DNA from 3 places in the Veillonella sp. AF36-20BH genome. Region 3 is predicted to be linked to each of the others. Evidence: riboswitches for the same ligand, from Rfam matches in the RefSeq annotation. Region 3 holds a riboswitch; each other region holds the start of a gene.
The links. A riboswitch is a leader RNA that binds a small molecule or an ion and turns the genes downstream of it on or off. The one in region 3 is predicted to bind cobalamin.
Positions count from the first base shown of each region.

Region 1: linked by a shared signal. The riboswitch ahead of DW000_RS03590 (methylmalonyl-CoA mutase family protein) and the one ahead of nikB (nickel ABC transporter permease) in region 3 are both predicted to bind cobalamin.
Region 2: linked by a shared signal. The riboswitch ahead of DW000_RS07315 (ABC transporter substrate-binding protein) and the one ahead of nikB (nickel ABC transporter permease) in region 3 are both predicted to bind cobalamin.

Region 1 covers NZ_QTLR01000002.1:225,328-229,538, forward strand. The annotation lists gene scpA (methylmalonyl-CoA mutase) at 1-314, opposite strand, end outside; gene DW000_RS03590 (methylmalonyl-CoA mutase family protein) at 319-2,481, opposite strand; cobalamin riboswitch at 2,772-2,948, opposite strand; gene rarD (EamA family transporter RarD) at 3,109-4,005, shown strand; gene DW000_RS03600 (DUF3829 domain-containing protein) at 4,096-4,211, opposite strand, start outside.
Region 2 covers NZ_QTLR01000006.1:12,333-16,543, reverse strand. The annotation lists gene DW000_RS07330 (class I SAM-dependent methyltransferase) at 1-465, shown strand, start outside; gene DW000_RS07325 (GNAT family N-acetyltransferase) at 502-945, shown strand; gene DW000_RS07320 (GNAT family N-acetyltransferase) at 975-1,457, shown strand; cobalamin riboswitch at 1,514-1,704, shown strand; gene DW000_RS07315 (ABC transporter substrate-binding protein) at 1,906-3,078, shown strand; gene DW000_RS07310 (ABC transporter substrate-binding protein) at 3,181-4,211, shown strand, end outside.
Region 3 covers NZ_QTLR01000008.1:18,658-22,868, forward strand. The annotation lists gene potE (putrescine-ornithine antiporter) at 1-1,254, shown strand, start outside; cobalamin riboswitch at 1,667-1,854, shown strand; gene nikB (nickel ABC transporter permease) at 1,999-2,937, shown strand; gene nikC (nickel transporter permease) at 2,937-3,758, shown strand; gene DW000_RS08555 (ABC transporter substrate-binding protein) at 3,912-4,211, shown strand, end outside.

The DNA.
Region 1 (4,211 bases), on a different contig from region 3:
CGATAGAACGCATTGGATTCTTCCGCTGTGGAGAAACCAGCGTACTGACGTACTGTCCAAGGACGAGTAACATACATTGTGGAATAAGGTCCACGCAAGAATGGAGGTACACCAGCCATATAGTCAAGGTGTGTCATCCCTTCATAATCCATCTCTGTATAGAGAGGTTTTAGTTGGATTTGCTCCATTGTTGTATTATATAAATCTTCAAAGCTTTTTCCTGTTTCTTTTTGAAGTTCAGCAAGCCATGCATCGCGAGATGTTGCTTTCTGAGATTCCAAGCCAAGAGAGGAGAAGTCTGGATTTTTGAACATGAGCTCACATCCCTTTCTTATCTTGTAACGTATTCAAGATTTCGTAACAATTTGCACGAACAGAAATGAAGTCGTCCACGCCAGCTTCACGGTACACAGGTTCTAAGTCCTTAGGCGGTGCCCCTGCTAAAATAACCGTTACATGCGGCATAGTTTCTTTCAATTCCTTAGCGAGTGGTGGCACCAATTCTGGATAGGTATCATCTGTAGAACAGATAACGACAACATCAGCACCACTTTCACGAGCAGCTTTCGCAGCATCAGCCGTTGTTTCATGGCCATCATTTTTGATAACTTCAAAAGCACCTACTTCGAAGAAGCCTGTGGAGAAGTCCGCACGAGGTTTATGTTGAGGGATTGGGCCCATATTAGCCAAGAATACCTTCACATTATCTTTCGTACGTTGTTTATAATTCTCGGTGCGCATGCGAAGTGCTTCAAACCGTTCAGTCCAACGATGAGCTGAAATGGATTCAATCGTTTCAGAAGCAATATCACCAGCGTCTAAAGCCTTCCGGATTTGACGTATTGTTAATTTATGTAATGCACCGAGTTCAATAAGGCCAATCAAAGCGCCTGGTTCCGTAGTACCTGCTTCTAGGGTAGCCTGTGCTTTCACAACCGCATCTGGCTCCGCACTCGCCAAGTACTCTTCGATTTGAGCAACCCGTTTTTGACGCAATGTTTCTTGATTTTCTGGTTTTGGATCAAGCAATTCTTCAGTCATGTTCGCATACATGTTGTTACCTACAGCCACATCTTTGCGGAATGCAAGGTTTTTGAAGCGTTCATCAAGAACTGCTTTAACTTGAGCTTGTGGATAGCCTTCTTTCAAAGCTGCTATGATGCCACCTTTAGACTCAATAGTTTGGAACTCAGCCCAAATTTTTTCGCATAATTCAGCTGCCAATGTTTCCACATACCAGGAACCGCCTACAGGGTCCACCGGTTGACGCAACTCGAACTCAGTTTGCAACATAACTTGGATGTTACGGGCAATACGACGAGAAAAATCGTCAGCCTTGCGAATTGGTTGGTCGAATGGGGACACTTCAAGACTGTTCAAACCGCCTACAACACCAGAGAATGCTTGTGTTGTATTACGCAACAAGTTTACATATGGGTCGTATACAGTTTTTGTGAAAGCCGATGTTCTGCCGTGTACATGAACGGCACGGTCAGCTTCTTCAGCACCGAACGCTTCCATGATGCGCGCCCAAAGTACGCGCAATGCACGCAATTTAGCAATTTCCATAAAGAAGTTTGCACCCAAGGAGAATGTAAACATCATGCTGTTAGCAATAGTATGAATATCGATGTTCCGTTGTGCTAATTGACGCACGTAGCAAACGGCTGTTGCCAATGTATACGCAACCTCTTGCACATCATTAGCGCCACCATTAGCATATACATCGCCAGATACGAGTACAGTTTTAAGCTCTGGAGCTTGTTCTTTAGCCCATACAACAGTATGTGCCATTTCATCAAAGGCTGTATCTAAAGACATATGCAATGTGCCATCTTTAGCCCAAACACCAATAGGGTCTGCACCAACGAGACCTTTCAAGTCAGAAGTCTGTTTTTTAGAGCCTTTCACCGTAGCCGCTAACATACCGAGCAAGATAGCTGCAGAAGCACCTGTTTCAATGTATAAAGGATTTTCCTTCAAATTAAAACGCTCAATCAATTGTCTACAATCATCCATAGTAGACAGAGATGTACCGCCGATACCAACAGCTGCGCCTACTTGCACATCTTGATCATGGCGTGTTGCTTCATCAAGGCGAATATTGTGAATGGTGCCACCTTTTACAATTTCGTATAAACTTGCATGGTTAGCATCCTTAGGAAAGGATTCGTCTACATATTGGGATACGCCCCAAGAGTCTTTAATATAACCACTTGCCTTTGTGCCACGTAGGAACTCACCTGCTCCAGGGTATACACCCTTTGGAATTTTTTCTCCATGCAATGCAGGCGTGTAAATTGGTTGTAACGTAATTCCCTCATAGGTTTTAGTGAACATCTTCTTATGGAAGTCGCCACCTTTTAACGCTTTTTCAACCTCGGCCTGCCATTGTTCATACGTAGGTTTCTTAAACTCATCAAAGGATACAGGTGCTAATAAATCGCGTTCAGCATCCTTTGAAGTCTTTTTGTCAGACATATATGTGCCTCCTTTTCAACTCGAAACCATACCGAGAAACAGCGCACCGTACCTGCGAATTGTTAGATATATGAATCACTCGAGTTTTATCTTATTGGACCACATCAACCTCAAAATGTGTCCATCTGTTTAATATCTATAAAACCTGATTCCTATACTCAACATCCACTCTAAGGGCAATAAAAAACGTGCCACCTAAAAGTGACACGTAAGGTTTCTTATTGAAAGGTACACTAAAAAATACTGTAGCCAGCATACCCCAATCCCCTTCCTATCGCTCGTAGGTACATAACGGTGATTATCAAATAGGCAGTTCTCCTGGCTCGGGATCGTCACCTCGCTTTCGCCTTCCCAGATTACTCCAGTGACATGTATAAAAGCAGGCTCATCCTTACAGTGGCGGGACCGCATCGGCTTATACCGATTTCTCTATTAAGTCTTGCGACACCTATTCTCTATATTCGTTGTTCTAAGTCCAATATAGTGTAACAATATGCACAAAGTCAATGAACATAACATTTAATCATAAGTACCAAAACTAAAGTTATAACTGAAAATCATATGCAATAACTAAAACGCATGATTTGAGAATTAGTGATATAATAAATACTATCACGAGGAGGCATTATGGAACATACAAGTAAAAAAGGGTTAATCACAGCCCTTAGTTGTTATATCATTTGGGGCTTACTCCCTCTATATTGGGCATTATTAAACCATGTTTCACCGTATAATATACTGGCACAGCGCATTATCTGGTCAGGTGTTTGTATGGCTATCGTTGTATTTGGTCTACATTTTAAGCAATTCAAAAAGGACTTTCAATTACTAAAAGAACAACGTTCACAACTATTCCTACTTTTAGTGGCGGCAGTCATCATCAGTGTAAACTGGTTCACCTACATTTGGGCCATCGCCAATAATCAAGTTATGAACACGAGCCTTGGTTATTACATCAATCCACTCTTTAATGTAGTATTAGGTGTCATCCTATTTAAAGAGGTTCTATCTATACCGAAAAAGCTAAGTGTCCTCATCGCTACCATCGGTATCGCCTTGCTCACCTATCAAGTGGGATCCTTACCGTTAGTATCGATGATCCTCGCCGTTTCCTTCGGTCTCTATGGAGCCGTAAAAAAGAAACTACTCATCTCTCCCTTTACGAGCATCGCCTTTGAGGCCTGGCTATTAACACCGCTAGCCTTACTATATACAACCATGGTCGATAATACCGTGTGGTCCTATTTCGGCACAGACTGGTATACAACCATGTTGCTCATAGCCTGCGGTCTAACTACATCTGTCCCATTGGTGCTATTCTCCTATGGGGCGCAACTATTGCCGCTCAATCTACTAGGCTTCTTGCAATATGTATCCCCTACCATTGCCTTGTTGCTTGCCATCTTTTACTTTGGTGAAAGCTTTGGCACACCACAGATGATTGCCTTCGGTTGTATCTGGATAGCCTTAATATTATTCTCCTTATCGAGCCAAATTACAACGCGCATTAGCCTTAAAAAGTAATACATCTACTAATCAACTAAAAAGCTATATCAAATGATATCCTCATTTGATACAGCTTTCTTTTTTATAGACGTATTAATCTAACTTATTTTAATCTAACTCATTCATATTGGTTGTATTCATATTAGAAATGTAATGGTTATAGGCCTCAATCATACGATTATAGTCATTATCTTGTTTTGATCCCATATAGGTACGAATTGCAC
Region 2 (4,211 bases), on a different contig from region 3:
TTGGTGCAGGACTTACCCCAAGATGGCTCTCCAGATTTTCAATTTGATCTGGTAACCATATCTCTTGTGCTTTGGATGTTCCCTGATGTGTGGCCTCGGCTTTTACAAATGGAACAATATTCTAAAGGCTATTGTGCCATCGTAGCAGGCATTCCCGATTGGAAGAATCCTCGGGAAGCTAGTAAATCTGATGTACAAGAGTTTCAAATTCTGTATAATATGTTACTTTCACAAGGGCGATCACCTAATGTAAGTGTCATTGATTACAGATGTGAACGCACTGTAGATGACGAAATCGAGTGCCGAAAGATCATATACGAACAGTACTATGGAGATTTAACGCCAGCAGCAGAGGAACAAATCAAAAAAGAAATCATAGCAAAATCTAAGGACAATAAATGTTTGATTTCCTCTCGGTCTGCTATAATTTGGTGGAATCCTAAGGAAGTTGTGTCACACACCTAAGATATAGTTGATAAATGGATTAGAAAAGGCAGTAGCATGATTAATATCGTTAAGGGCGATAGGGCGATTACCTATACCGAAGAAAGAAACTTTACCCCTCAGCAGGTAGCAGAACTGTTTTTATCTGTTCGTTGGGTGGTGGGCAAGTATCCTGATAGATTGCACAAGGCACTAATGAATTCATCGCGCGTGATTTCTGCTTGGGACGGTAATCGTTTAGTAGGGCTCATTCGAGTCATGGATGATAGCGAGCTTGTGTGCTTCATAAATTATGTGCTGGTTCATCCTGATTATCAAGGTCAAGGTATTGCAGGCCATTTATTAGAAATGGTGAAAGATGCTTACAAGTCGTATTTGTACATTAATGTTATGATTGGCGACAGCAAGAATGCGACCTTTTACGAGAAACATGGATTTAAGGTAAAAGAGAATTCTTTACCAATGCAGTATCGCAATGTGCCTAAGTATACGGAGAAATAAATATATAAGTACATAAAGAAGGACATAATATGTTAATACGAAAAGCGACAATCGATGATTTAGATTTAGTGACACATATCGAAGCAACTTGTTTCCCTCCGGCAGAGGCCGCGCCTCGTAAGGCTTTTAAGGAACGGTTAAAGTATTACGCAGATCATTTTTTGATTGCCTTTGATGGAGACACACCTATTGGTTTTATCGATGGTTTTGTGTCTGATGATGAAATCTTAACGGATGAGATGTTTGCAGATGCTTCCTTGCATAATTCAAACGGAGCTTGGCAGATGATATTTGGTCTAAATACAATGCCTGAGTATCGGAACCGTGGCGTAGGCGGCAGACTGATTGAGGCTTTCATAGAGCTGGCAAGAGAAGAAATGAGAAAGGGCGTTATTTTAACTTGTAAGGCGGAAAAGATTCCCTATTATGCCAAGTTTGGCTTTGTAAATGAAGGTGAATCAGAGTCTGATCATGGCGATGCTAAATGGTATCAAATGCGGATTAGACTATAGCAGTACCCCTATGTGTTTATTGACATGGTATATCCCTCATGCTACGATGAGAAAAATCACATATGATTGGGTTAGGTGTCTATTGACTTAATAGAGAATTTGGTACAAGCCAAAGCGGTCACGCCACTGTAACAGCGAGGTACTTTGCATAGAGGGTGAAATGCTCTCAGTCACTGAAGTTTTTTGGGAAGGCGCAAAGTAACGTTAAACTGGAGCCAGGAGAACTGCCTAATTAACAATTGCCGATTGACCTGCGAGAGACAGGGATGGGGATTGATATAGATGGATTTATACTAGCTATGCATAGTTGAAAGCTCATACTATATGCTAGCTTATTAGGCGTGGTAGTTAGTCTAACTGAGATGACAGCCCGTTTCCTCTTCGTGGGGAGACGGGCTTTTTATGTGCACTTATAGTGATAGTTTTAGTTGAGAGAAGAGAGGTACTTATGTTCAAACAAAAGAAGTTTATGGCGTATTTAGCTACGGTTTTTCTCCTAATTGTTAGTATGTTCATCGCTGCATGTGGAGGTCCTAGTGAGACAAAGAAAGATATGGCGCAAAATAGCAAGCCTATTGAGATTACTGACGTAACAGGACGTACGGTAACACTGAAAAAGCCAGCAGAGCGAGTTGTCTTACAGTGGAGTGGTGCTGGTGGTCCATTCTTTACGATTTCTGCACTTATGGGCAAGGATACGCCGAAGGTTATTGCTGGCATGGATACCTCTTTGCAGGATTACAGAGCGGATATGTGGAAGCACTTTACTGCTGAAATGCCCGAGTTAGCTACTATTCCAGTAGTAGGTACCATCGGGGATAAAACATTTAACGTGGAGCAAGTTATTTCCTTGAACCCAGATGTTATTTTCATTCCTGTTGACTTGAAAGAACAATATGAATCCGATGCTAAACCAAAACTAGATGCAGCAGGTGTACAAACGATTTATATCGACTACCATGCTGAAAAACTTGAAAGTCATCAAAAATCCATCGAAGCCATCGGCAAGGCTTTAGGTAAAGAAGAACGAGCTGCAGAAATTAGCAAGTTCTATACAGATCGTGTGACAAGAGTTCTCGACCGTGTTAGTAAAATTAACAAACCAAAACCAACTGTTTACCTTGAAGTTGGTATGAATGGTCCGGAAGAATTTGGTAATTCCTTTAGTAGCAATTACTCTTGGGGGGCATTAGCTACCATGGCTGGTGCTGATGTCATTACCAAGGATGTTATTAAGAAAACGTCTCCTATTAATCCAGAGTTTATACTTGAAAAAAATCCAGATATCATCATGATCATGGGTTCTTACTGGCCTAAGAAACCAACCTCTATGCGTTTAGGTTTTGAAGCAACCGAAGCTTCATCTCAAGAGTTGTTGAAGGCGTTCACCACAGAGCGTCAAGGTTGGAGTGATTTGAAAGCCGTTGAAAATAAACAAGTTTATTCCGCGCATCATGGCCTTCCTCGCGAAGTATTTGATGCAGCGGTATTCGAATATTTAGCAAAAACATTCTATCCTGAAGAGTTTAAGGATGTTGATCCAGAAGCTACACTTAAAGAGTTCTATGACAAATTCTTGCCATACTCTTATAGTGGTATCTGGTTTATGCATATGAACTAGGATTTTGTGTTGTGTCGATAGGGGTTGATTGACCGAGGTTTTGAAAGTTATTTTCTGATGTTATCATTTGAAATTATTGTGTTTTAGATATGAGGTGCTTTTATGGTTAAGAAAAAGAAATTTATGGCTTATCTTGCCACGGTGCTCCTGCTAGTTGTGAGCATGATTATGACAGCTTGTGGTGGTCCAGCAGATACGAAAAAGGATGCGGCACAATCTGGCAAACAAATTGAGATTACAGACGTAACTGGTCAAAAGGTTACGTTGAAAAAACCAGCAGAACGCGTAGTAGTTCAATTGAGTGCTTCTGGTGGTGCGTTCTTGACTATGGCTGCGTTGCAAGGCAAAGATGTGGCTAAGACTATTGTTGGTATTGACCCTTATTTAAGCAAATTGCGTACAGATATGTGGGATCGCTACAAATCTGAAGTGCCAGAGTTGGAAAAAATTCCTCTCATTGGTAACGTAAATGATAAAACATTTGATGTGGAAAAAGTAATTTCCTTAAACCCAGATGTTATTTTCATGCCTTTATATTTCAAAGATCAATATGAAGCTGATTACAAACCTAAAATTGATGCAGCTGGCATCCCTACTATCTATATCGATTATCATGCGGAAAAGCTTGAAAATCACCAAAAATCTATCGAAGCTATCGGTAAAGCATTGGGTAAAGAGGAGCGTGCAGCAGAAATCAACAAGTTCTATACTGACCGTTTAACAAGAGTTATGGACCGCATTAGCAAAATTAATAAACCAAAACCAACTGTTTACATTGAAACAGGTAACGAAGGTCCAGAAGGTTTAGGTTTTGCGTATAGTGGAAACGTAGCATGGGGCGCATTGGCAACGCAAGTTGGTGGCGACCTTATTACAAAAGATGTAGTTCAAAAAGCAGGTCCTGTTAACCCAGAATTTATTTTGGAAAGAAATCCAGATATCATCATGATCATCGGTTCTTATTGGCCTAAGAAACCTACATCCATGCGTTTAGGCTTTGATACAAATGAAGCAAAATCTCAAGAGTTATTGAAAGCTTTCACCACAGAACGTCAAGGCTGGCCTGAATTGAAAGCCGTTCAATCTAAAAACGTATTCTCTACTCACCATGGTTTACCTCGTGAAGTATATGA
Region 3 (4,211 bases):
ATTATGTTACCAACTAATTTGGCTCAAGTTGGTACTATTTCAGTTTTATCTTGGCTCGTGACAGCTGTGGGTGCGCTTTTACTAGCGTATATTTTTGCTCAAGCGGGTATGTTCTCCCAAAAACAAGGGGGCATGGGCGGTTATGCAGAACATCGCTTCGGTAAAACTGGACATTTTATGGCGAGCTATGCTTACAGCATATCTCTCATCATTGCTAATATCGCCATCGCGGTATCTGCCGTAGGTTATGGCGCAGCTTTCTTTGGTGTTGACCTCAATGCGACACAAACAAGTCAGGTAACAATTGTGCTCTTGTGGTTTGCAGCGATTCTAAACTTCAGAGGGAATCGTTTCACAGGTCGACTCAGCAACATGACTATTTGGGGTTCTATTGTTCCGGTTTTATTAATCGGTACAATCGGCTGGTATTGGTTTGATCCATCTATCTATTGGGCGGCATGGAACCCAAATGATCTTCCGCTTTATGATGCGGTAAAACAATCTATTTCCCTAACTTTATGGGGCTTCCTAGGATTTGAGTCCGCAGCGGCTAATGCTGATGCTGTTGAGAATCCAAAGAAAAACGTACCTATCGCTACAGTAGCAGGTACATTAGCAGTGGCAGTGGTTTATATCTTGTCCACAAACGTTATGGCAGGTATTGTGCCGAACGTTGACTTATTGAATTCTAACGCACCATTCGGTTTGACATTTGTATACATGTTCAATGATACTATTGCGAACATCGTTATGGCTGCTATGGTTATTTCTTGCTTTGGCGCTTTACTTTGCTGGCAATTCACATTGTCCCGCGTATTCAAAAGTGCAGCGGAACATGGTTACTTCCCTAAAATATTCGCTCGTGTAAATAGCAAAGATGCTCCTGTTCGTGGCGTATTGATTTTACTCGCTGTTGAAACATTACTTACATTGTTCACTGCAAGCGAATCCTTGCGTGAGCAGTTTGAAATCCTAGTAAACTTAGCGGTTGTAACTAACGTAGTACCGTATGTATTGTGCATCTTGGCAGTACCTACAATGATGCGTATGGCTGGCGTAGCTGAAAGTCGTATTAAACGCTCTAATTACTTGTTCGGTATAGGCGTTCTTTATTGTCTATATGCAATCTACGCATGTGGCTTTGATGCTATGGTAGGTAGTGCAGTGGCAGTAAGCATTGGTTTGGTGATTTATGTTTTGCGTAAAGCGTGGGATACACGCAGAGCGCATCGCTTACAACAAAGTATTGATTAACTAAATACATCTCGTCTTATAGAGGCTATTACTTGGTAATAGCCTCTTTTTTATGATAATCATAAATTAGACTTATAATTCATGAGTGCCTAAGTGCCTAATTTGAAAAAACTTAAAGAGCATTTTTATTATTAATCAAATTTTTGCTGTGCATAAAAAGATTTTATGATAAAGTTTTACATTACTTTGTTATTATTAAAATTAATATATATACAGTTATATACAGTAAATATAATAAAAAATTATTTATATAAGTTAATTTATATAAATTTATACAGTATTGTGAATTTAATCACTAATCAATTGTTTTTGTTAGTATAAAAATAATATTGAAATAATAAGATACACATATACCCGTAAGGGGTATATGTATTGTAAACAAAGTATTAATATAGTATATTTATAATCGATAAAAGTGAATAAACTAGTGAGTGTCGGTGTTTACCGAGCGTAAAAGAGGAAAATGGGTGAAAAACCTATACTATGCAAATAGCTGTAATGAGGAGCAAGGTTTCATTATAGGGTCACTGGGAAACTGGGAAGGCCGAAATGTTGCAATGAATCAGAGTCAGAAAGCCTGCTCTAAAGGCATGGTATGCATATACCGTGCTTAATTTAGGTTAGTCGGGCGACTAGCCTTTTTTCGTTCCCTAGCTTTTAAGCTTCACCGCTATATAAAAAAGCTAGTATCATTAGTTTGTCATTTGAATTGTTGTTAGTGTTTAGAGAGTTTAGGAGGCGCCTATGGGCAAACGCTTTGTCAAACAATTGGGGCAATTTATTGTTACCTTGTTTGGCATTACATTTTTGACATTTTGTCTCACCTATTTAGCACCAGGTGACCCGGTAACGATGCTACTTGAAACGGCAGATACTATCGTATCTCAGGAACTTATCGATGAAACTCGAGCTCAGCTTGGGTTAGATAAACCGTTTGTAGTGCAGTATGCAAACTGGGTCGTCAATGCGGCACAAGGTGATTTAGGGATGAGTTATTCTGCTAAAAAGCCAGTAGTAGATCGTATGTTGGAGGCGTTACCTGGTACATTGATGTTGGCTGGGACGGCTTTGGTCTTTACACTGCTTTACGCATTGCCGGCAGGGATCATAAGTGCCTTAAATCGTAATAAGTGGGTTGACTATGTATTAAGATCATTATCGTTTGTAGGTGTATCTATGCCAACATTCTGGTTAGGTCTTGTACTGATTTACATCTTCGGTCTTAAATTAGGCCTTGTACCGATTGCATCCTCTCGCGTGACCGCGTCTGGTGTTATTTTGCCAGCCATTACTTTGGCGGTTGTTGTTGGGTCTAAATACATGCGTCAAGTACGGCTCGTTATCCTTGAGGAAATGCAAAAGGATTATGTTATTGGCGCTCGTGCTCGCGGTGTGAGTGAGATGAAAATTTTATTCGGTCATATTTTACCTAATGCTGTGTTACCACTCATCACTATTCTTGGTGTTCTTATTGGTTGGTTACTAGGTGGTGTGGCAGTCGTAGAAATGGTATTCTCTTGGCCGGGACTTGGGAATATGGCAATTTATGCCATTACCATGCGCGATTATCCATTGATTGAAGGTTTTGTGTTGTGGGTTGCTTTAGCATATATGTGTATTAATGCATTGGTTGATGCATCATATATCTTATTAGACCCTAGATTGAAAAGGGAGAGAGCATAATGGCAGAATTTATTCAAAAACATAAATTGTTCTCTTTCTATAGTGGGTTGATGATTATCATTGTCCTCATCGCTATCTTTGCACCCTGGCTTGCACCAGGTGATGCTTTCACCTCAAATATAAGTCAGGCATTGCAAGCACCAAGCAGCCAACATTGGTTTGGTACAGATAAATTAGGACGTGATGTATTATCTCGTATCATTTATGGTACTCAATTATCCTTGTTCATGGGCGTATCCATCGTCGTTATCATGGTGAGCATTGGTACTATCATCGGTGCTATAGCAGGCTATTTTGGCGGTAAAGTTGAAATGGTTCTTATGCGTTTAGCAGACATCATGTTATCATTCCCTGGTATCGTATTGGCTATTGCTATTGCTGGTATTCTAGGTGGTAGCATTGTAAATACGATTTTAGCCTTATCTGTTGTAGGTTGGGCAAAATATGCTCGTATTGTACGTTCTATGACGCTCAAGGTGCGCGGTGAGGAATATGTAACGGCTGCTGTTATGATGGGCGCATCTACGACGGCCATCATCAGACGTCATATCATTCCTAATATTATGCCTCTCGTTATTACAACAGGTGCATTAGATATCGGGGCTATCATGATTGAGGTAGCAGGTTTATCCTTCCTTGGCTTTGGTGCTCAGCCACCGACTCCAGAATGGGGTCTTATGCTTAACGAGGGTCGCCAGTACTTGCAAACGAGTCCATGGCTCATGGCATTCCCTGGTATGTCCATCCTTATCGTGGTTGCTATTTTTAATCTTTGGTCTGACTCCTTACGAGATGTAGTGGATCCAAAAAATCAAGGATAAAATTGTTTTTACCTTCATAAATTTGAATCTTTATCTAGTGAAAGTTTCATTATGACTGGTAAGAAATTATGGTTTTTCCATCACAACTATTTTAGATAGTGATGATGTTAAATGTTTTTATGTTTTACATGTAGTTGTAAAAGGAGATTTTACATGAAAAAATCTTGGAAAAAGGCCCTATTAGCAGGTCTTAGTATTGTAATGATGGGTTCCTTCATAGCTGGTTGTGGGTCTGATAATAATGGTGCTGCTAACAAAGATGTATTAAAAGTAGGCGTTACTAACTTCGCATCCACATTAGAACCTACAGAAAACTTCTTCGCATGGGTTGTAATGCGCTATGGTGTAGGTGAAACATTGGCTAAGTTTGACGAACAAATGAAACCTCAACCATGGATTGCATCTAAATGGGAAGTATCCCCAGACCATAAAACGTGGACTTTCACAATCAAT